Regions from separate parts of the Schinkia azotoformans genome, predicted to be linked through region 2. Evidence: a T-box and tRNA genes for the amino acid it is inferred to sense, from the RefSeq annotation. Region 2 holds a T-box; the other holds one or more tRNA genes.
The links. The T-box of region 2 lies ahead of tyrS (tyrosine--tRNA ligase). A T-box ahead of a tRNA ligase gene usually reads a tRNA of that ligase, here a tRNA-Tyr.
Positions count from the first base shown of each region.

Region 1 (6,958 bases), on a different contig from region 2:
TACAGTGATAGAGTGTTTTCCAACTGTTCACGTGAGGCTAAATCAAGATGATTGGTTGGTTCATCTAAAATGAGTACATCTTTTTCCTCTAAAATATAAGCCATTAGCTTACACTTTACCCGCTCCCCCATACTCATAGCTGCAATCGGCTCTTTCCACTGTGATGCCGTAAAGCCGAGGTGCTTCATTAAATTTTGAACTTGCCCTCTTGCTTCAAATGTTTCTCGATAAAATAACTGTTCTGGCGTTTGGGCAAGCGGCAGGTCAAACACTTCCTGAGTTAGATAGCCGATCTCAGCTGAAGGCGATACCCAGACATTTCCTTGAGCCGTTTCCTCACCCATAATTATTTTTATTAAAGTCGTTTTGCCACTGCCATTCGGTCCTATTAACGCCAACTTTTCGCCATGCTGAATTGTAAAATTAACGTCTTTAAATAAAGTTCGCCCATCAAAAGCCTTCGATAAATTCTTAACCTCTAAAAAACGTTTCCCTACCTTGGTATTGGCCTTCATTGAAAAACGTACAGTGTATTCCGGTTCAACCCGCTCCACCTTTGCTTTTTCAAGTTCTTTCTCAAGACGCTTTTGTTTTGACTTTACTTGCGAATCCATACGTTTTGCTTTTACACGATAATATTCCTTAAAACCTTCTTTTTTCGTGGACTGGGCATGTGCTTTTTTTGACCAAGAAGTAAGCTCGTTGATTTGTCCCTCAATTTGTTCAACCATTTTTTGCTGTTTCTCATATTCCCGCGCTTGTGTTAATCTTTTCTGTTTGCGGGCATCCATATAACTTGAATAATTACCTTTGTGTTCAATTAACTTTCTACCTTCAATAGACCAAATCTTTGTTGCAACTTCATCTAAAAAATAGCGATCATGCGATACCAAAATAATCGTACCTTTAAATTGTTGCAATTGTTCCTTAAGCAATTCCTTGCTTGGTTCATCTAGGTGGTTTGTCGGTTCGTCCAAAAGCAATAAATCAGTAGCCCTCGCCAACCCTTTGGCAAGCCGCGCCTTCAATTTTTCGCCACCACTTAATTGTGAAAAATCACCTGTTGGTACATGCCATTTCTCAAGCAGTTTACTTTCGCAATATGTCAACTCCTCTACTGAAAAATTTTTCGTTTCCTGTTCCACCAAGACAATCTCTGGACTTTGAACGAGCCATCTAAATTGCCCTTTTGTTGGCACTAACGTCTTGTTTATTAATTGCAGCAAAGTTGACTTCCCAGCACCATTTTTTCCAATAATGCCGATCCTATCTCCTTCTTGAACACTTGCATTCACATCTTCAAAAACCGTGACATCATTGACTTCATATCCGATATTTTGTAATTTTAATAATTCACGCATATAATCGCCCCTCTTTATAGTAGGAAGGATTCGAACCCCACAAATCTCCGGAAATTAAAAAATCCTCCCAATTTTGTTGGAAGGATTAGTCGCATTTTTGTGTACTCAAATAAAGCTATTCACTAATAGCTCAAGTTATATATGAAAAATGGGCAGACTAATCCTATTTTGTATGATTTGAAATATTTTCATTTCAAACTTTTAAAAATAAGATTAGTTTAACATCGGCCACCCATCATCCCTTCTGTTGTTTATTACTATCATTATAACATTAAACGCTTGTTTTAGCTAAACGGATTCTTTTTAAAAGTTGAATGGCTGCAGCACCAATTAGCGCCATTACTATAAATGTAAAAACTAAATACATGGGACTTCCTACATATCCAAATGAAACCTCGTTTTGAAGAACCGTTACATTTTCATAGGCATTCTCTATATCCGGTACAAAGTTCCACGTTTGACTCAATCCATGAACTAGACTTCCCCCAATATAAATGACGTGAATAACGATTGAAAAAATTACAGCTTGGAAAAATAATCTCAAAGTTTCCACCTCTCTCGAAATTCCATTATCATCTTTATTATACAGTTGTTTATTTGGACAGTAACCAATTAACTTCCATTTTACTGAAATATTAATTAAACATTTATTTAAAATTGCCCCTCCTTTTGAACTTGGCTAGTTCACCAATTTATTCAGAACTAAAATTCCAAAATCAGTAAAAATAAATTATACTTATTGTAAAAGTCAAAACTTCTTTACATTAATCAACAACACGATAGCAGTCATTGTGTTAAAAATTTCTGCTAAAATAACTAAAACAAAGTTGAAAATTCCCGTTCTGAACTCTTTCTCACCTGCAGGGTATTGAGAAGTATTGAAATCATTGTTAGTTAAATATGTAATGAAGCCTAAAATCATTATTAGATATATTGAATTAAAAACTATTCCGAATAAATATCCTAATTTCTTTTGTTTTTCCTTAATATCGAATATTAATGAAATGATATGTACAAATAACATAAATAGAATACAAGGCCATGGAAATCCAATAAAAAGGAAATATACGAAGAAGAAAATTGGTGAAACCAATTCTAAACAAGCAACTACTATTTTTCTATTGTTTATTAATTTATCAATGACTCGATCGTAAGTTAGCTTTCTTAGCTCCATATTCCCCCCCTCAATATACACACCTCAAGAATAGAGAATTATCTTTAATTTAAAAGAGAGATTGTCAATTTACTGGAGAAACTAACCTTACATCTTTTTCAAGTACAGCCACCACTTCTGCTGAATCCGTAGCTATTCTTCTTTCATATTCGCCAACGTTAGTTAAACCCAATGGCGTTACTATGTATTTTAGCAAGCGTCATTTTACTCATTTATTTTTCAATAGTGAGAAAGTTAGTTGCTGATGGAAGAAATCGAAATTCTGTTTTGTTAATTTTAATATTTATGCCAATTTCACTTATGTCATCTATTAGTTTGTTTAAATGCGGGTAAATTCCATCTTTAAAATCAACCAATGGATATATCAATATTGATCCACCTTTTTGTGTAATCCTTATCATTTCATTAATAGCATCTAAATGAAATTTATAATCAAATTGTTCTCGATATAAAAATAGAAAGTGATTACAAAAAACTAACGCAAACGTATCATTATCAAAAGGTAAGAACGGCAAGGTTGCGGAAATATATTTTTCTTTATTATTATCTTCACGATAACTTTCTATAAATTGATTTAAAGAACGTTCTCGAATTTCATCGTGATGTTTTAGACTTTTATAATCGTTCCATATAAAAAGATTTTCATTTTGGGATAACTTTTGAGAGGCTATTTTAATTTCCTTTTTTCCTAGATCATACATTTCTTCACTTGTAAGGGTGTATAAAGGGTCAACTGCTATAGCCTCATATCCTTTTTGATTTAATTCGGCAGTAAATGAAGAGGCCCCAGATGCAATATCAAGAATCCTTCCATCACTTAACAAGCCTTCTTTTAACATAAACATTTCTTTATACTCTTGGTAAGAGCGACATGTCATCGCAACTCCCGATTGAGCATACAACTCAGTTTTACACATTTTCTCGTCTCTCCTTTTCTCAACTTGGCTCAACTAATCTCGGCTAACAGATTTATTATAGGAAAAATTTGTAAAACATTCAAGTTATTTTACTTTCTGATTCGTTAGTATACCAGATCCTTAGCTATCTCGGCATCTTTCACATAAGAAAACGCCAATCGTACCAACTCATTACCATATTCAATCATTATTTTTTCTAATATGGAGTCTTTTTCTTCTCTGTCCAATCTACTACCCTCCCTTTCAACCTACTTCAAGTTCTGCTATTAGACGATTATCAAATCATAATAGGTTCAATATTAAAAAAGTATTTATTTTAACACCAAATACTAATCCTTACTTAAAATATTCTGCTATTTCTTCATCCGTCAAACCTTGTCTTTTCAGCATATTCTTGCTTACCACTTTTAGGCATTGGGTCTGCCATCTTTGCATTTTCATCATAAGAAAATTACTTTCCCCTTATACTGTTCAAGGAAAAGTAGGACTTTCTCATGTTTTTTACAAGCGGATCTTCCTTAACATAGGTTTGAAGTAAATTGATAGATTCACCTTTTTTTAATTGGTTAGTTTCATCTCTTAAAATATCTTGAACCATTATTTTGGTTTTAACAAATTCAACGTCACTATATGTAAAGATTTTTACCCTTTTCCTTAGTTTGTGCAGTTATTACAATAGGTGATGCTTCCGCAAGATCCTCTAAATTTTGGAAATCTGTTGCAAATACTGAACTTATCTCATGATTATTAAATAAAACTGCTTGACCAATGTACAATAGGACGACCTAAAACATAAGATAAATTAAATACCCATTCTAAACTTGGATCATATTTATTATTTTCAATGGCATTGATTGTTTGCCTTGTCACATTACACAAATCTCCTAATTTTCCTTGTGAAAACCATTCTTTTCTCTGTATTCCTTGATTCTATTTTCCATGACTAAGCCACCTTTAGATTTTGTAAGGTGTCAAACATTCTTTACACTTCATTTATCTTACATGTGCTTACCACTTTTTGCGTATTATTTGTAAAGAATTATTGTGACAATAAGCCACCCTCTATTTTGAACAGGATTCACCTGAAGCTCCCTTTTATTTTTCAAAAAAGTAATGCTTCTCAATATATTTGAATCTACTCCTAGTGTTATAATTTAGTGACTTGACTGTTACATAGTAGAAAGGGTTGTAGATTATTAAATGATAAGCGCTATTATACACGGGTTTATACTGGCCTTTGGACTTATTCTTCCATTAGGCGTCCAGAATGTATTTGTTTTCAACCAAGGAGCAACTCAACCAAGATTTAGTAGAGCATTACCGGTTATAATTACAGCGTCCCTTTGCGATACGTTCCTTATATCCTTGGCTGTATTAGGTGTATCCGTTATTGTTTTCGGGATTCCATGGATAAAATTCACTCTTTTATTGGTTGGAGTATTATTTTTAGCATATATGGGCTTTGTCACTTGGAAAAGTAAATCAAATACAAGCTCATCAGAAGCGAATGCTCTTTCTCCCAAAAAGCAAATTGCCTTTGCTACATCGGTCTCATTGTTGAATCCTCATGCCATAATGGATACGATTGGGGTAATTGGAACAAGTTCATTATCCTATTCAGGAATGGACAAACTTGGATTTGCTTTAGCTTGTATTACTACTTCTTGGATATGGTTTATTGCACTAGCTTTGGTAGGAAGACAAGTTGGTAGATTAAACAACTCAGGAGGATTTATTACAGTTCTTAATAAGATATCAGCTCTCATAATGTGGGGAACAGCAATCTATCTTATTTTTACATTAATATAAAAAAGAACCCCGATTCAAAATTGAGTTTCGGGGTTCTTTACATATTCATGCGTATATATTACGCGCCTTAGAGGATTCGAACCTCTGACCGTACGCTTAGAAGGCGTATGCTCTATCCAGCTGAGCTAAAGGCGCATTATAGTAAAAATAATTTATAATGAAAACAATGGGCCTAAATGGACTCGAACCATCGACCTCACGCTTATCAGGCGTGCGCTCTAACCAGCTGAGCTATAGGCCCATATTGGAGCGGGTGATGGGAATCGAACCCACGACATCAGCTTGGAAGGCTGAAGTTTTACCATTAAACTACACCCGCAAAATTTAAGGAAAATAAGTGGTGGAGGGGGACGGATTCGAACCGCCGAACCCACAGGGAGCGGATTTACAGTCCGCCGCGTTTAGCCACTTCGCTACCCCTCCAAAAGGATGGCTCGAGACAGAATCGAACTGCCGACACGAGGATTTTCAGTCCTCTGCTCTACCGACTGAGCTATCGAGCCAAAAAAGAATAAAAAAATCTATAATAACAGCAGCAATGCTACTGGAATAAAGATGGCGGTCCCGACCGGGATCGAACCGGCGATCTCCTGCGTGACAGGCAGGCATGTTAACCGCTACACCACGGGACCATTTGGTTGCGGGGACAGGATTTGAACCTGCGACCTTCGGGTTATGAGCCCGACGAGCTACCAGACTGCTCCACCCCGCGATAGTAAAAATTATTTAATATTGTACTTTTTTCAAAGTGAATGGCGGAGGAAGAGGGATTCGAACCCCCGCGCGGTTTAACCCGCCTGTCGGTTTTCAAGACCGATCCCTTCAGCCGGACTTGGGTATTCCTCCGTAATAAATATTTACTTTTCATGGTGAACTATATAGCGGCGGAGGGGATCGAACCCCCGACCTTACGGGTATGAACCGTACGCTCTAGCCAGCTGAGCTACACCGCCATAAAAATTAAGATTTTTAGAATGGTCGGGAAGACAGGATTCGAACCTGCGACCCCTTGGTCCCAAACCAAGTGCTCTACCAAGCTGAGCTACTTCCCGATAGTGCATTTTCATAAAAATAATGGCGCGCCCGACAGGAGTCGAACCCATAACCTTCTGATCCGTAGTCAGACGCTCTATCCAATTGAGCTACGGGCGCAGTAATGTAATTTAAAGCGAATAATTAAATGGTGAGCCATGCAGGATTCGAACCTGCGACCCTCTGATTAAAAGTCAGATGCTCTACCGACTGAGCTAATGGCTCATATAATATTTTTACAATATTTATGATTTCAAAACTGAATTTAGATATGAATTAATATCTATGTCATTCCAACCTTAGAAAGATTATTCAAATGATCATCGGTTGGTATGCTGAAGACTATTTGAGGAAGCATATTGGGCACGCTCTAGCAAATGAGCTAAGCCGACATGATGTTATGGTGGAGGATGACGGGATCGAACCGCCGACCCCCTGCTTGTAAGGCAGGTGCTCTCCCAGCTGAGCTAATCCTCCGAATTAGTGACCCGTACGGGATTCGAACCCGTGTTACCGCCGTGAAAGGGCGGTGTCTTAACCGCTTGACCAACGGGCCAAAGTAAAACAACTACTATAATTGAGGCAAAATAAATACCCCAAAAGGGGTTCTGCTTGGCAACGTCCTACTCTCACAGGGGGACAGCCCCCAACTACCATCGGCGCTG
Region 1 is NZ_JARSMD010000006.1:3,229-10,186, forward strand. It holds gene abc-f (ribosomal protection-like ABC-F family protein) at 1-1,361, opposite strand, end outside; gene P9E47_RS03265 (hypothetical protein) at 1,633-1,905, opposite strand; gene P9E47_RS03270 (hypothetical protein) at 2,110-2,535, opposite strand; gene P9E47_RS03275 (hypothetical protein) at 2,600-2,731, opposite strand; gene P9E47_RS03280 (class I SAM-dependent methyltransferase) at 2,748-3,452, opposite strand; partial or broken gene P9E47_RS03285 (sigma-70 family RNA polymerase sigma factor) at 3,563-3,679, opposite strand; partial or broken gene P9E47_RS03290 (helix-turn-helix transcriptional regulator) at 4,200-4,393, opposite strand; gene P9E47_RS03295 (LysE/ArgO family amino acid transporter) at 4,653-5,261, shown strand; tRNA gene P9E47_RS03300 (tRNA-Arg) at 5,323-5,396, opposite strand; tRNA gene P9E47_RS03305 (tRNA-Ile) at 5,429-5,502, opposite strand; tRNA gene P9E47_RS03310 (tRNA-Gly) at 5,507-5,580, opposite strand; tRNA gene P9E47_RS03315 (tRNA-Tyr) at 5,600-5,684, opposite strand; tRNA gene P9E47_RS03320 (tRNA-Phe) at 5,692-5,764, opposite strand; tRNA gene P9E47_RS03325 (tRNA-Asp) at 5,818-5,893, opposite strand; tRNA gene P9E47_RS03330 (tRNA-Met) at 5,897-5,973, opposite strand; tRNA gene P9E47_RS03335 (tRNA-Ser) at 6,015-6,107, opposite strand; tRNA gene P9E47_RS03340 (tRNA-Met) at 6,141-6,214, opposite strand; tRNA gene P9E47_RS03345 (tRNA-Pro) at 6,237-6,313, opposite strand; tRNA gene P9E47_RS03350 (tRNA-Arg) at 6,337-6,413, opposite strand; tRNA gene P9E47_RS03355 (tRNA-Lys) at 6,443-6,518, opposite strand; tRNA gene P9E47_RS03360 (tRNA-Val) at 6,695-6,770, opposite strand; tRNA gene P9E47_RS03365 (tRNA-Glu) at 6,778-6,849, opposite strand; rRNA gene rrf (5S ribosomal RNA) at 6,904-6,958, opposite strand, start outside.
Region 1: it encodes a tRNA-Tyr, which carries the amino acid that the T-box ahead of tyrS (tyrosine--tRNA ligase) is inferred to sense. The anticodon was not compared.

Region 2 (6,958 bases):
AGAGCTGCTCTAACAAGCCTTTTTTTCCACTAAAATAATAGGAAATAAGAGCTATATTTACATTCGCTTTTTGAGCAATTTCTTTTACTGAACTGCCATTATAGCCTTTTGAGTTAAATATTGAGATTGCCGCATCAAAAACCTTTTTCTTCGTACTAGACATCTCTTTCATCGTTTTTTCACCCCGGTTCTACTTGAATATTTTCAACGCTCGAACCGGAATTCCTTTAAGATTTTCTCGACAATAACCGTACGCTATTTACGCAAAAAGCCGAAATTTACAGTATCTTGTCAAAAAAAATAAAGCACTTTTAAGTGCTTTTAATTAAGTATAATTGTCATAGATAATGACGCGGTTTTTACCTGTTTGTTTAGCTTTATATAACGCCTCATCAGCGCGGTTAAACAGCTTTTTAACAGAATCCTTATTTTCTTTATGCCAAACAGTAATACCGCATGAAATTGTAATTTTGGGATTCGTTTCAATTTCCACTCTTTCAACCAATCGTTTAGCAACCATCAAGCCAGTCTTTAAATCTGCTTTTGGCAAATAAACTGCTAATTCCTCGCCGCCCCATCTGGCCCCCACATCATGCTCACGAATACTCTTTCTAATGATATTGGCTACTTGAATGATGACTTCATCGCCCACCTGATGTCCGAATGTATCGTTAATACTTTTAAAATCATCAATATCGATTAGCAGAAACGCCCCTAATGCGTCAGTATTCATCGACAACTGGATTCTTTCATCAAGGTAATTTCTAGAATGAAGCTTTGTTAAATTATCAGTAATCACCATTCTTTCCAATTCTTCTCTTAACATTGAATTCGTAAATGCCAACGTAGAATGGTGAATGAGCGATTGTAATAATTTAAATTTATCAAACGAAAAATGATAAGGGAGTTCATTCAGTACATAAACAGCACCTATAAGCGCATTGCTTTGGATCATTGGAATAACCATAAGAGATCGAAATTTTTTCTCACCAATATTTTCATCTAAGGAAAGATCTCCAATAAATACGGCATCCTTTTCCTGTTTGATTTTATTATTTATAAAATGCACTAATGGAACGGATTCATCTTGAAAAAAATAATCGGAGCTACCGGTTAAAACTTCAAACTGATCCTTTCCATTGAACATCAAAAAGCCAATTACTTGTGCATCAAAGGAAGCCCTAATCTGTTCTGACATAAAGTTGATTGTATCCGATAATCGCAGATTTGAATTCAAGCGATGCGTTGTTTTATTGATTAGCTGTAAATCTGATATAAGCTTTCTTGATTGTTGGTACAATTGTGCATTTTCCAAAGCACCTCCAGCTGTATTGGCCAATAGCTCAATGAAGCCAACCTCTTCTTTAGGAAAAATGGGAGTATCAGGAGCGGTGACTTGAAGAACCCCGTATATACCTTGTTTTCCTTTTAACGGTGCGTAAAGTACAGACTTATCATTAATTAACGAATCTTCAATTTGAACATTGCCTGTTAAATAAGCTTGCGCCGCCGCCTGATTAATGGAATCAGAACCATACTCCAAGTCATGGATAGGAAGTTCCGGATCCGTCGACGTATCGTGTGATAACAATAATACACAATCGAAGGTTTCATAAACTTCCTTTAGCGTATGAATGATTTCCTTTAATACTTCAGCCATATCCATCGAAGAGTGAAATTTCGCTGTAACCCGATATAGCTGTTCATACCTTTTTAATTTAATAATATCTATTTCTGTTGGACAGATTTCTCTGGGCATTTAAATTCACCTTCAAAATAAAAAAATGGGTATATCCGACGAACAATATATTATATTCCTATTATAAGCTTAATAGTCTTATTTTCCTATATCAATTTTCGGAAAATTGTAAACTACTTCCTTTTATTTATATATCGGTTATATTCAAGAAATTTTTCATCATAATTTTACTAAATCCAAATTATGATTTTATCTTTTAAATTATGAGAAGACAAGAATTAACCTTGACTTTATGCATAAAAAAAAATATAATAATTTTTGTGTGTAAAATAAAAGCGGCCTGAGTGTGCTTGCTTTTGTTTCATTTTGTTCCTCTTTTTTTAAAAGCCGAGGTGTATCGAGTAACTCTATGCTGCTGGGGCGAGGGTACATGAAGACAAAATGGGCAATCGATAGAGTGCATGTGTCTGTGTTTTGTTTTTATTTTACAAAATAAAAACATTGAAGGAGGAGCTAAATTATGGCTCGTTATACTGGACCATCTTGGAAATTATCACGTCGTTTAGGTATCTCTCTAAGCGGAACTGGAAAGGAATTAGAAAAGCGTCCTTACGCACCTGGTCAACATGGACCTAATCAACGTAAAAAGCTTTCTGAATACGGATTACAATTACAGGAGAAGCAAAAGCTTCGCCATATGTTTGGTATGAATGAGCGCCAATTCCGCAACACATTTGCTGCTGCTGGTAAAATGAAAGGTATTCATGGTGAAAACTTCATGATTCTTTTAGAATCTCGTTTGGACAGCCTTGTTTATCGTTTAGGACTTGCTCGTACTCGTCGTCAAGCTCGTCAGCTTGTGAACCATGGACATATTCTTGTTGATGGCGGACGTGTAGACATTCCTTCTTACCGTGTTAAGCCAGGTCAAACAATTTCTGTTCGTGAAAAATCACGCAACTTAGAAATTATTAAAGAAGCTGTTGAAATCAACAACTTCGTACCTGATTTCTTAACTTTTGATGCTGAGAAGCTTGAAGGTACTTACACTCGCTTCCCTGAGCGTTCTGAAATGCCTGCTGAAGTTAACGAAGCATTCATCGTTGAGTTCTACTCTCGTTAATGATAACGGACTGCAAATTATAACATCGAAAGCCCTAGAAACCTTTATATACAAGGTTTACAGGGCTTTTTAATTTGTATTGACCACACAAATAGAGGAATAAAATCGAAAACCGTCCTATTATATTTCGGGTGTTATGCCTTCCAGCATTTCCTCCAAAGTTTCTACTTCTTTACCTTCTAAAAAATTTACCGCCTGACACAAGGATTTTGGCAAACGAACAGCTAATCTTTTACCCCATTTTTGAACTTGCATATCATGAACCACCTTTCATTCTGTTAATATCAGTACATACACAGTTTTAACAAAATAGATGATATATTCTAGAAGAATTATGACCAACAAGGGGGAATTTGAGCATTTTTATTATTTTATCATCCTAGAAGGATAACTTAATCATTTGCACTAAGGCTATAAGCCTTAATTACCGGCCAGCGTCTAAAGGCGCTGGCTTTCATATATATTCAAGCCTCTATTGCCTTTGCCACTTTTGCCATCCCTAAAGGGCTGTTTTTATTACTTGGCTACCCTTTGAAAGGGTTTGTATACTCTTTTACACTCAATTTATCTAATGCAATATCATGTTTTTCTTGATCTTGAATGTATTTTTTAATCGTAGCTTCGTTAAGACCCACTGTACTTACATAGTATCCTTCAGCCCAAAAATGCCTGTTTCCAAATTTATATTTTAAATTTGCATGTTTATCAAACATCATGAGCGCACTCTTCCCTTTTAAATATCCCATAAAACTTGAAACTGATAATTTGGGTGGAATACTCACTAACATATGCACATGATCTGGCATAAGATGGCCTTCTATTATTTCAACTCCTTTGTATTTACATAGTGTTCTTAATATCTCCCCTACGCTCTTCCTATATTGATTGTAGATTATTTTTCGTCTATACTTTGGAGTAAAGACGATATGGTATTTACACATCCATTTGGTATGTGCTAAACTATATTCTTTATTTGCCAATGATGCTCACTTTCCTTTCTTTATTATAGAGGCTTGAACAATCTCTATTATAGAACTGAAAGTGAGTATTTTTGTATAACAATTTGTTGCCCACCCGCATAGCGGGTGGTTTTATGTTTCGCCTTATTCAGGCTCAACAGACTACAGTCCATAATAAAACCATCCTAACTAATCAAGTCAGGATGGTTTATTTATTTATTTATTTATTTATTGGCTTTGTTAAACAGCAATGTTGTATTCATTTTGCCGGACATTAGTTCCGTTATTTTCAATAAATTCTTCGTTTTTATCGTGGTTCCGGACATATAATCCGTTAATTTGCATAAATGATTGAAAAATAGGCTTCATTAGCCAAAATAACGGAATAGATGTCCGCTCAAACTCGTAAAGAAAAAACAACTTAATTTTAACAGAGCCTATTCTTAATACTTAATTAAATAATACTTCTTCTTCCCCCTACGAATAATCGTAAATTGCCCTTCAATACGATCCTCGGCAGCAACAACCCGGTCAACCTCAGTTGTTCTTTCTCCATTAATATAGATTGCCCCATTGCTAATATCTTCTCTAGCTTGGCGTTTTGATGGGCAAATTTTGCTTTCAACTAATAAATCTAATAGGCTGATTTCATCCTGCTTGCATTCGTGGGATGGTACATCCTTGAATCCTTGCTTTATTTCTGCTGCTGATAGGTTTTGAATGTCCCCGCTAAATAATGCTTCAGAAATGCGAATCGCTTGCTGTAAAGCTTCTTCACCATGAACAAGCTTTGTAACTTCTTCTGCCAATCTCTTTTGTGCTGTCCGTTTTTCCGGTGCTTCTTCAACTTCAGCTGCTAATGCTTCGATTTCTTCCGGCGATAAGAATGTAAAATATTTCAGGAATTTCACAACGTCTTTATCATCTGTATTAATTAAGAATTGGTAGAATTCATATGGTGATGTTTTTTCAGCATCAAGCCAAATTGCACCGCCTTCGCTCTTGCCAAACTTTGTGCCATCAGCTTTTGTTACAAGTGGAATTGTGAATCCGTAAGCTTTAGCTTCTTCATCTGTAGATTTTCTAATTAATTCAAGACCTGCCGTAATATTGCCCCATTGGTCACTACCGCCGATCTGCAAACGGCAATTTTCGTTTTTATAAAGATTTAAGAAGTCATTGGATTGTAAAATCATATAACTGAATTCTGTGAATGAAATACCTGATTGGATGCGGGATTCAACGGAATCCTTAGCAAGCATGTAGTTGACGCCAAAGTTTTTGCCTACATCTCTCAGGAACGTAATGACATCTAAATTTCCTGTCCAATCATAATTGTTTACAACTTTTGCTTTATTTTCACCTTCAAAGTCAAGGAATTGTGAAAGCTGTCGTTTGATGCTGTTGCTCCATTCCACCACTATTTCTGTTTCATTTAATGTTCTTTCTGCTTTTTTTCCACTTGGGTCACCGATTAAGCCGGTAGCTCCCCCAACAAGTGCAATTGGGTTATTTCCTGCTAATTGAAAACGGCGTAATGTTAATACTGTTAATAGATGGCCAATATGCAGGCTGTCTGCTGTTGGGTCGAAGCCACAATATAATGTAATGGGCCCTTTTTCAAGTTCTTTTTGCAATCCTTCTAAATCTGTTACTTGGTTGATTAAACCACGAAACTCTAAATCCTTTAATAAATCCACAATTCTTCCTCCTTAAAATAAAAAAATAAAAAACGCCCCTCAAATAGGGACGAATTGCTTCGCGGTACCACCCTATTTGAAGAACGTTACATGTCTCTTCCACTTCATTGGATAACGGCCCATACCGTTTGCTTATACTAAGAACAAGCGAAAACCTATCCAAAATAGGCTAGATGCTTTTCGTTTCCAAGCAAATGCTCAAGGATGTAATTCATGATATCTTTGTACTGACTTGCACCAGCCGTCAGTTCTCTAAAAACAGGGAGATATTCACTACTTATTCCTATCAATGCAAAATTAATTAAATGTAATACAATAAAAGCTAACATATTTAAAGCTAATAAGTCAAATAAAATTTGCCATTATCGAACTATTATATCAATGAATGTCGCTTTATGCTATAATATTGCTGATTTAGGGGGAGATATTAGGATGAATTTAAATAAAGACAAGCTTTTTAAATTTACTAGGATTTTCACAAAAGTCTCGTGGAATTTAGCGATTATATTCATAGCTTCCTGTTTAATTGGACTCTCCTTTGCCGGGGGCGTCGGGGCCGGCTATTTTGCCTCACTTGTTAAAGATGAACCAATCAGAAGCTATGATAGTATGAAAAAAGATATCTATAATTACGAGGAAACCTCTGAGCTTTATTTTAGCGATAATCAGTATCTTGGCAAATTGCGTTCTGACCTTGATCGCGAAGAAACAAAAATATCCAATGTTTCTCAACATGTTATTGATGCGGTTATTGCCACTGAGGATGAGAATTTTTTTGAGCATCCCGGTATTGTTCCAAAATCAATTTTACGGGCCATCTTCCAAGAATTCACTAACTCTTCTGTTAAAACCGGTGGTAGTACACTTACCCAGCAGTTAATCAAAAACCAAATTTTGACAAACGAAGTATCTTTCGAACGTAAAGCGAAGGAGATTATGATAGCCCTAAGACTGGAGCAATTTTTTGAAAAAGAAGAAATACTGGAAGCCTATTTAAATGTAGTACCATTTGGCAGAAATTCTTCAGGTCGAAATATCGCTGGTATCCAGACAGCGGCACAGGGCATTTTTGGTGTAGATGCAAAAGACTTAAATTTACCTCAAGCAGCATACATAGCAGGATTGCCACAAAGCCCTTTTGGCTATACGCCTTTTACAAGAACTGGAGAGATTAAAGAAGACATCACACCAAGCTTAAATAGGATGAAAACCGTGTTGAGCCGGATGCTAACAGAAGGCTATATTACCGAGAAAGAATATAAAGAAGCATTAACCTATGATATAAAAAGCAACTTCATACCACCAAAACAAAATATCGTAGAAAAGTATCCATATCTCACGTTTGAAATTGAAGACCGTGCAAAGAAAATTTTGTTAGAAATATTAGCCGAGAAAGATGGTTATTCATCAGAAGATCTTAAAAAAGATAATAATTTATATAACGAATATTATAGTAAAGCAGACAAAAATCTACGTC
Region 2 is NZ_JARSMD010000016.1:136,500-143,457, forward strand. It holds gene refZ (forespore capture DNA-binding protein RefZ) at 1-163, opposite strand, end outside; gene P9E47_RS09240 (sensor domain-containing diguanylate cyclase) at 326-1,759, opposite strand; gene rpsD (30S ribosomal protein S4) at 2,220-2,822, shown strand; gene P9E47_RS09250 (AbrB/MazE/SpoVT family DNA-binding domain-containing protein) at 2,943-3,077, opposite strand; gene tnpA (IS200/IS605 family transposase) at 3,347-3,802, opposite strand; gene tyrS (tyrosine--tRNA ligase) at 4,225-5,484, opposite strand; T-box leader at 5,524-5,780, opposite strand; gene P9E47_RS09265 (transglycosylase domain-containing protein) at 5,914-6,958, shown strand, end outside.